2 regions of the Phycicoccus sp. 3266 genome follow, and region 1 is predicted to be linked to the other one. Evidence: predicted binding sites of a transcription regulator. Region 1 holds the regulator's gene; the other holds the start of a gene.
What was found. The regulator LexA, encoded in region 1, represses DNA repair genes until DNA is damaged. The targets are predictions, from matches to a motif close to TCGAACANNTGTTCGA.

Region 1 (4,323 bases):
TCGCCCGCACCGAGGTCGAGCGCGCGGCCCGGCTCCCAGTCGCCGACGATCCGCTCGACCTCGGCGTTCGGCTCGGCGCTCCAGACGTGGGCCGACGCGGCATACCGCTCGTCCCACATCCTCCGGCGCTCGCCGCCGGCGTCGGCCGGGGTGGTGCCCCGCGGGTGCTCGTGGCCGCGTTCCTCGCTCATCCCCCTAGCATCGCCGATATGACCGACCCCGCCACCGCACCCGGGCCCGTGACGGTCCGCGACGCCACCCCGTCGGACCTGGCGGCCATGGCCGCGATCTACGACGAGCAGGTGCGCACGTCGGTGGCGACGTTCGACACGCAGGAGCGCGGCGCGGCATACCTCGGCGAGAAGCTGGCGGCCACCGGGCCCGGTAACGTGGTCCTCGTCGCCTGCCTCGACGACGCGGTGGTCGGCTATGCCTTCTCCGGGCCGTTCCGCCCGCGCCCCGCCTACGCGGGCACCAAGGAGGTGTCGGTGTACGTCGACGCCGGTGCCCGCGGTCGGGGAGTCGCCCGGAGCCTGTATGCCGCGCTGCTCGGCCGGCTGGACGCCGAGCCGTCGGTGCACACCCAGCTCGCGGTCATCGCCCAGCCGAACGAGGCGAGCGAGGCGCTGCACGTGGCGTTCGGCTTCGAGCGGGTGGGGGTCCTGCGCGAGGTCGGTAACAAGTTCGGCCGTTGGGTCGACACCGCCTGGTACCAACGGCTCGCCTGACCCGCGAGAGGGCTGGCGCGGAGGGCTCGGTCTTGGCACTCTCGTGCCGAACAGGTTGGTGCGAGACGTGGGAGGCTGACCCATGGGTGCGACGGGTGTGGGACCGTTCGAGAACGACGACGCCCTCGACTTCCTCGACGACCTCGAGGACTCCGATCCCGAGGCGCGCCGGGAGCGGCTCGAGTCGGCGCTGGGGCAGGTCGTGCGGGCGCGGGACTACATCGAGGCGCCGGTGATGTCCGAGGCGATCGCTGCGGCCGTCATCGTGTCCGCCTGCGACGACCCCGAGTCGGTGGTGGGGGAGCGGAACGTCCCCCGATGGGTGGACGAGGACCCCCTCGACATCGACGAGCGGCTCGAGGAGCTGGCCACGCAGGCGCTGCACCGGGCCCTGCGCTCGGAGGACAACGAACTGTGGGAGCTGTGGGCCGACGGCGACGGCGGCGAGAAGTTCACCGCACGCCTCACGCACTACCTCGACGCGCTCGGCGACGAGAGCTGACCGCTCTGCGCCCGCGCCGCGTCACTGATCCGGACCATGGTCGGTGACGCTGCGTTCGGCGACGGGAGCCCGGCCTCAGACGCGGCGCAGGACCGCGGTGACCTTGCCGAGGATCGTCGCGTGGTCGCCGTCGATCGGCTCGAACGCCGGGTTGTGGGGGAGCAGCCACACCTTGCCGTCGCGGCGCTTGAACGTCTTGACCGTCGCCTCGTTGTCGAGCATCGCGGCGACGATGTCGCCGTTGTCGGCCGTGGGCTGCTGGCGGACGACGACCCAGTCGCCGTCGCAGATCGCCGCGTCGACCATCGAGTCGCCGACGACCTTGAGCAGGAAGAGCGAGCCCTCGCCGACGATCTGCTTGGGCAGGGGGAAGACCTCCTCGACCGACTCCTCCGCGGTGATCGGCACACCGGCGGCGATCCGGCCCAGCACGGGGACGTAGGACGCCTCGGGGCGGGCGTCGCCCATGCCGGTCTCGTCGAACTCCGCGACCTCGTCCTGCGGCGCGGCGCCACCGCGGTAGCCGCGGCCGTCGGCGCCGGCGTCGGGCGAGACGACCTCGATGGCCCGGGGCCGGTTGGGGTCGCGGCGCAGGTAGCCCTTGCGCTCGAGGGTCGACAGCTGGTGGGCGACCGAGCTCGGTGACGTCAGGCCGACGGCCTCGCCGATCTCGCGCAGGCTCGGCGGGTAGCCGCGCCGGTCCACCGAGTTGCGGATGACCTCCAGGACCTTGCGCTGGCGCACGGTGAGGCCGTCGCCACGGTCGCGGTCGGGGAGTTCCTTGACGTTGTCGCCGCTCATGCCGCTCCTCGTTTCTGCAGGTCAGATGCCGTGTGCCCGGCCTCGTCCGCCGGGTGGTCCGCCGTCTCGGTGCCGCCTCGGGCCGCTCCGGGACGGAGCGTTGTCAGTGCCCTCTGGTGTGCTCCTCGACGTGGACACAGCGTATGGCGTTCGAACACAGTTTCCAAACATGTGTTCGACGCGTGTCTTGAAGCATTCGAACATGCGTGCTAGAACTGGCAGCCTACGGTCTTCGGACACCTGTTCGAGGACCATGACGATGGAGGACCCGATGAGTGCAGCAGTCGCCTGGGACGTCACCGCCGCGCCGGTGCGCGAGCCGCGCCGCCCCGCACGCCCGCACCTGGTCTCGGTGCCGTGCGGCGACGAGGTCCGCGTCCCCGCCCCCGCGCCGCTGCGCCTCACCCGTGCGGGGCGGCTCGCCATCACGCTGACCGTGCTCGTGGCCCTGGTCGCCATCGCGGTGGCCACCTTCTCGGGTGGCGCATCGGCCACGACCATCGACCACTCGACGACCGTGCGCTCCGGCCAGACCCTCTCCGAGGTCGCCGCGACGCAGCTGCCCGGGCTGCCGGTGGCCGACGCGGTCGCCCGCATCCAGGTCGCCAACGACCTCGCATCCGACCAGGTGCACGCCGGGCAGATCCTGCTCATCCCCGCCGTCCGCTGAGGCCGCCGGCACGGCACGTCCGTGCCGGCAAGAGCAGCGGCGCCCCTGCGACACGACGCCGGACGCCTGCCTGCTGACCTGCGCCGACACCGTCGGAAGGCCGCTCCGGCAGCTCGTCACGACCTGCCCGGTTCGTCGGGAGTGCGCCGTCGGGGACCCGGAGATATGGTCGCCGCAAGGAGGCTGAACATGAGCTCGAGGAAGACCTTCCTGGACTGGCCTGTGCTCCGACAGGTGCGCAGTGGTGACCTGCTCGGCCGGGGCCCGGCCGTCACGTCCGCGCGCACCCGGTCGATGACCCCGCGCACCGCGACGGCGGACCGGGTCGTGCAGTCCGTGTGCCCCTACTGCGCCGTCGGCTGCGGCCAGAAGGTGTTCGTCAAGGACGAGAAGGTCGTGCAGATCGAGGGCGACCCGGACTCGCCGATCTCGCGCGGACGCCTCTGCCCCAAGGGCTCGGCCAGCGAGCAGCTCGTCAACAGCCCCGCCCGCCAGACCCACGTGCTCTACCGGCGCCCGAACGGCACCGAGTGGGAGCGCATGGACCGCGACACCGCGATCGACATGATCGCCGACCGGTTCGTCGAGACCCGCCGACGGACGTGGCAGGACGCCGACGAGCACGGCCGTCCGCTGCGCCGCACCATGGGCATCGCCTCGCTCGGGGGAGCCACCCTCGACAACGAGGAGAACTACCTCATCAAGAAGCTGTTCACGGCCGCGGGCGCGATCCAGATCGAGAACCAGGCCCGTATTTGACACTCCTCCACGGTCCCCAGTCTGGGGTCCTCGTTCGGGCGCGGTGGCGCGACGCAGTACGTGCAGGACCTGGCGAACGCCGACTGCATCGTCATCCAGGGCTCCAACATGGCCGAGTGCCATCCGGTGGGGTACCAGTGGGTGACCGAGGCACGCCTGCGCGGCGCCAAGGTCATCCACATCGACCCGCGGTTCACCCGCACGTCGGCGACCTCGGACAAGCACGTCCCGATCCGTGCCGGCAGCGACGTGGTGTTCCTCGGTGCCCTGATCAACCACATCCTCACGAACGAGCTGTACTTCAAGGAGTACGTCGTCGCCTACACGAACGCGGCGACCCTCGTGAGCGAGGACTTCAAGGACACCGAGGACCTCGACGGCCTGTTCTCCGGGTACGACGACAAGCTGGGCAACTACGACTCGTCCAGCTGGGCGTACGCCACCGAGGGTGAGGGCGACAACGCCTCGCCGGGCACCATCGGCGGACCCGCGGCAACCCACGAGCACGGCCACAGCGCCTCGAAGCGGTCGGCCGGTGACGAGCACGGCTCCGGGGGCCCGGCCCTCGAGCACGCCCGGGTCAAGCGTGACGAGACGCTGCAGGACCCGAACACGGTGTTCCAGATCCTCAAGCGGCACTACTCGCGCTACACCCCCGAGATGGTCTCCGAGGTCTGCGGCATCAGTGTCGACGACTTCCACTACGTCGCGAAGGCGCTGACCGAGAACAGCGGCCGGGAGCGGACGTCCGCGTTCGTCTACGCCGTCGGCTGGACCCACCACTCGCTCGGCGCCCAGTTCATCCGCACGGCCGCCATCGTCCAGCTGCTCCTGGGCAACATGGGCCGCCCCGGGGGCGGGAT
Region 2 (4,323 bases), on a different contig from region 1:
CTGGCTCCCGGTCGCGATCCAGCCGGGCGCGACCGCGTTGGCCGTGATGCCCCGGCCGGCGTAGTCGACGGCCACCGACCGGGCCAGGCCCACGAGCCCGGCCTTCGCGGCGGCATACCCGGCCTCCCCCCTCATGGCCATCACGGGCCCGGTCAGGGACGACACCATGACGACCCTGCCCCAGCCGGTCTCCTCCATCGCCGGCAGCGCGGCCCTCGTGACCAGGAAGGCGGTGTCGAGGTTGCGGGCCAGTGCCAGCCGCCAGCGGTCGGGATCCATCGACCCCGCCGTGCCGGACTCCGTGCCGCCGGATGACGTGACGTCCACGGCCGGTGAGGCGACGCTCGTCATGCCGGCGTTGTTGACGAGGACGGTGGGTGCGCCCAGCGCACGCGTGACCTCGGCGAGCACGCGGGCCACCCCGTCGGGGTCGGTGAGGTCGCCCACGACCCCGAGCGCCGGCGTGCCCGCCGCCTCGAGCTCGGTCGCGCGCTCGGCCGCACGGTCCGTCGTGGCCGCGACCGCGACGGCGGCGCCGAGGGTGCCGAGCAGCCGGGCGGTGGCCATGCCGATCCCGTCGGGCGCGCCGGCGCCCGTCACGAGCGCGACCCGCCCGCGCAGGTCGAACGCCGCAGGCACACCGGCGCGGGCGGGGCCGGTGGGGGCGACCGCGTCGCTCGCGGGACTGGGTCCTCCGCTCACGCAGAGGTGCCCGGCAGGTCGACGGCCCCGCCGTAGCGGCGGTCGCGCGCGGCATACGTCTCGATCGCCTGCCACAGGTGGCGCCGGTCGTAGTCCGGCCACAGCGTGTCCTGGAACACCATCTCGGCGTAGGCGCTCTGCCACAGCAGGAAGTTGCTGGTCCGCTGCTCCCCCGACGACCGCACGAAGAGGTCGACGTCGGGCATGTCCGGCTCGGGCAGGTAGCGCGCGACCGTCTTCTCGTCGATCGACCCGGGCTTCAGCTTGCCCCGCTGTACCTGCTCGGCGATCCGCTGCACGGCGTCACCGATCTCGGCGCGGCCGCCGTAGTTGACGCAGAAGTAGAGCGTCAGGCCGGTGTTGTCCTTCGTCAGCTCCTGGGCGACCTCGAGCTCCTTGATGACCGAGCCCCACAGGCGGGGACGGCGGCCGACCCAGCGCATCCGCACGCCCCACTCGTGGAGCTGGTCGCGGCGGCGCCGGATGACGTCGCGGTTGAAGCCCATGAGGAAGCGGACCTCGTCGGGGCTGCGCTTCCAGTTCTCGGTCGAGAACGCGTAGGCCGACAGGTGGCCCACCCCGATCTCGATGGCGCCTGCGACGACGTCGAGCAGCGCGGCCTCGCCCGCCTCGTGCCCCTTGGTCCGCGGGAGACCGCGCTGGTTGGCCCAGCGGCCGTTGCCGTCCATCACGACCGCGACGTGGTCGGGCACCAGCTCGCGCGCGACCGGGGGCGGCGTCGCCCCGCTGGGGTGCGGGAACGGCTTCGCGTATGCCGTGCTCACGCCTCTCCCGTCCGTCCGGCGAGCGCGGCATGGGCCTGAGCGACCCGCTCCACGGGAGCGGCCTCGACGGGCGGCGGGGCCGACCAGGTGATGGCCGGGTTGGTCTCGGGGCGGTCGGGGTCGCGGCGGTCCACGAGGCGCAACGATCGCACACCGCGCTCGAGGTGCCACTGCAGGAACGCGCTCGCCAGGCTGCTGGCCTCGCGCCGGTGCCGGCCGGAGGAGGCGTCCGCGATGACCCAGTCCCCCGCGAGCAGAGACGCGAGCAGCGACAGGGTCTCGGGGGCGGGTGCCGCCGAGGCGGGCGGGCGGCACGAAGGACAGACGGTGCCACCGGACGCGAGGTTGAACGCGCGGTGCGGGCCCGGCGCGCCGCAGCGGGCGCAGTCGTGGAAGCTCGGCGCCCAGCCGGCGATCGCGAGCGCCCGCAGCAGGTAGGCGTCGAGCACCAGCCCCGGGTCGTGCTGGCCCTCGGCCATGGAGCGCAGGGCGCCGGCGAGCAGCAGGTACTGCTGGAGGTTCGGCTCGCGCTCCTCGGTGAGGCGGTCGGCGGTCTCGAGCATCGCGGCGGCGGCGGTGTACGTCGTGTAGTCGCGCGCCAGGACGTCGCCCCAGCTCGCGATCGACTCGGCCTGAGTCACCGTGTCGAGCGAGCGGCCCTCGTAGCACTGGACGTCGACGTGCATGCCGGGCTCGAGCCGCGCACCGAACCGGCTCTTGGTGCGCCGGACGCCCTTGCCGACGACGCGCACCTTGCCCAGGCGGCGCGTCAGCAGCGTGACGATGCGGTCCGCCTCACCCAGCTTCTGGGTGCGCAGGACGATGCCTTCGTCGCGGTACAGGGGCACCGCACCATTCTCTCAACCCGGCGGCCGGTTCGCGGGAGGCGGGCCGGTCACGGCGACATGCCGCATCACTAGAACATGTGTTCGAACGGGGCGTATGCTCGGTGCATGACCGCTGCATGGCAGGCATCGCTGCTCGACACCGGTGAGGACGTGGCGCTCCACGACCTCGACGCGGGGCTCAGCAGGACGCCCCTGTCGAGAGGGGCGTGGGTCGACTACCGGCCGGGCTGGCTCGCCGGCGCCGACCGGGTGTTCGACGAGCTGCACCACGACGTGCCGTGGAAGGCCGAGCGCCGCGAGATGTACGAGCGCGTCGTCGACGTCCCCAGGCTGCTCAAGTTCTACGAGGAGGGCGAGCGCCTCCCCCACCCCGTGCTCGCCGAGGCGCGGGAGGCCCTGAGCCGCCGGTATGCCGCGGAGCTGGGTGAGCCGTTCGTCACCGCCGGCATGTGCCTCTACCGCGACGGCCGCGACTCGGTGGCCTGGCACGGTGACCGCATCGGCCGGTCCAAGGACTCCGACACCATGGTGGCGATCCTGTCGGTGGGTTCGGCCCGATCACTGATGCTGCGGCCGCGAGGAGGCGGGTCCTCCATCGGCTTCTCGCTGGGGCACGGGGACCTTGTGGTCATGGGTGGCTCCTGCCAGCGCACCTGGGACCACTGCATCCCCAAGACCAGCAAGGCCGTCGGCCCCCGGATCTCCATCCAGTTCCGCCCTCGCGGCGTCCGGTGACGCCCCTGCGGTCCCACCCGCGGGACCTGCGTCCCGGCGCCCGCCGGTGACGGCCAGGGCCAGGACGACCACGAGGGGCACGAAGGCCAGCAGGTAGCGCGACCTGCCCTGGAAGACCAGCGTGAAGGTGAGGATGCCGAGGACGCCGAGGGCGACCAGGGTCACCTCCGGCGCCCGGGCACCCAGCCACCTCGGCCGGGCCGAGAGCACGAGCAGTCCCGCGCCGGCGAGGGCCAGGACGCAGAGCCAGAGGCCGTCGACCAGGGCCGCGCGCACGGGGTAGCCGGCTCCACTCGCGTGCGCCCACGACTGGACGGACCGTGCCGTGGCGTCATGGACCCTCAGCACCGACGGCTCGCTGTCGAACCCCTCGCCCCAGGCGAAGAACATGCCGTCGCCCCAGTTGAAGAGCTGCTTGTCGACCTCGAACGCCGTGACGCCACCGGCCCCCATGGCCTCCAGGCGGGAGCTGAGCTGTTCCTGCGAGTACTGCTCCAGGGCCGGGCCGCTCAGGTTGCGCGACTCCCTCACCATCGTGCCGTCGTAGCCTCCGTAGTAGGGGTTGTCCGTGGCCGCCCTCGTCGTGCTGAGCCCCATCGCCGCCCACCACGCCAGCGGAGGGGACTTCGTCGTGTCGAGCGAGGCGGTCCCCGTCTGCGTCGTCGCCCACGAGTCGACGAGGTGGCTCGCGCCGGCGAAGGGGCCCACCACCGCGACCACGGCGACGACGCCCGCGGCGACCCTGCGCAGCCTCGACGTGCGGGCCGCCACCCCGGCGAGCACGAGCGCCGGCGCGACCACGAGCAGGGCGACGGCGGTGGTGGCCGGCGTCGTCTTGACCGCGTACCCGGCGCCCAGCAGCGCGCCCGCACCCGCGAGCAGCGAAACCCGCACCGGCAGGTGGCGACGGTGCACGGCCTCGACACCGAGCGCCACCGCCCCCGCGACCAGGGGGGCGGCCAGGAGGTCGGTGTACGGGACGGCCATCCAGGGCGAGGCGCCCAGCAGCACGAAAACCAGCAGCACACCCAGCACGGCGGAACCCGTGCCGCGGAGCCTTCGGAGCACGGCGAAGACCGCGACCAGCGTGAGGAACAGGCCGATCCCGTTCACGGTGGTGGCCACGGTGTAGGGGTCGGTGTCCCAGGCCACGGCGAGCCGCCGGTAGCCGAGGTCCACGGCCAGCATGGGGATGTTGTTCGGGTACCGGGACAGGTAGTCGATGCCGTAGGGGCCCAACCCCTCTCCGGTGT

Region 2: a site for LexA is predicted at 2,405-2,420, ahead of J2X64_RS00250 (alpha-ketoglutarate-dependent dioxygenase AlkB). Genes of this name have one in related genera too.

What each region holds. Positions count from the first base shown of each region.
Region 1 covers NZ_JAVDUW010000002.1:929,913-934,235, forward strand. Annotated here, with positions in the region: gene J2X64_RS14260 (class I SAM-dependent methyltransferase) at 1-191, opposite strand, end outside; gene J2X64_RS14265 (N-acetyltransferase family protein) at 210-728, shown strand; gene J2X64_RS14270 (DUF4259 domain-containing protein) at 811-1,230, shown strand; gene lexA (transcriptional repressor LexA) at 1,306-2,031, opposite strand; gene J2X64_RS14280 (LysM peptidoglycan-binding domain-containing protein) at 2,303-2,701, shown strand; gene fdh (formate dehydrogenase) at 2,891-4,323, shown strand, end outside.
Region 2 covers NZ_JAVDUW010000001.1:49,302-53,624, forward strand. Annotated here, with positions in the region: gene J2X64_RS00235 (SDR family NAD(P)-dependent oxidoreductase) at 1-702, opposite strand, end outside; gene J2X64_RS00240 (isoprenyl transferase) at 699-1,487, opposite strand; gene recO (DNA repair protein RecO) at 1,484-2,335, opposite strand; gene J2X64_RS00250 (alpha-ketoglutarate-dependent dioxygenase AlkB) at 2,441-3,070, shown strand.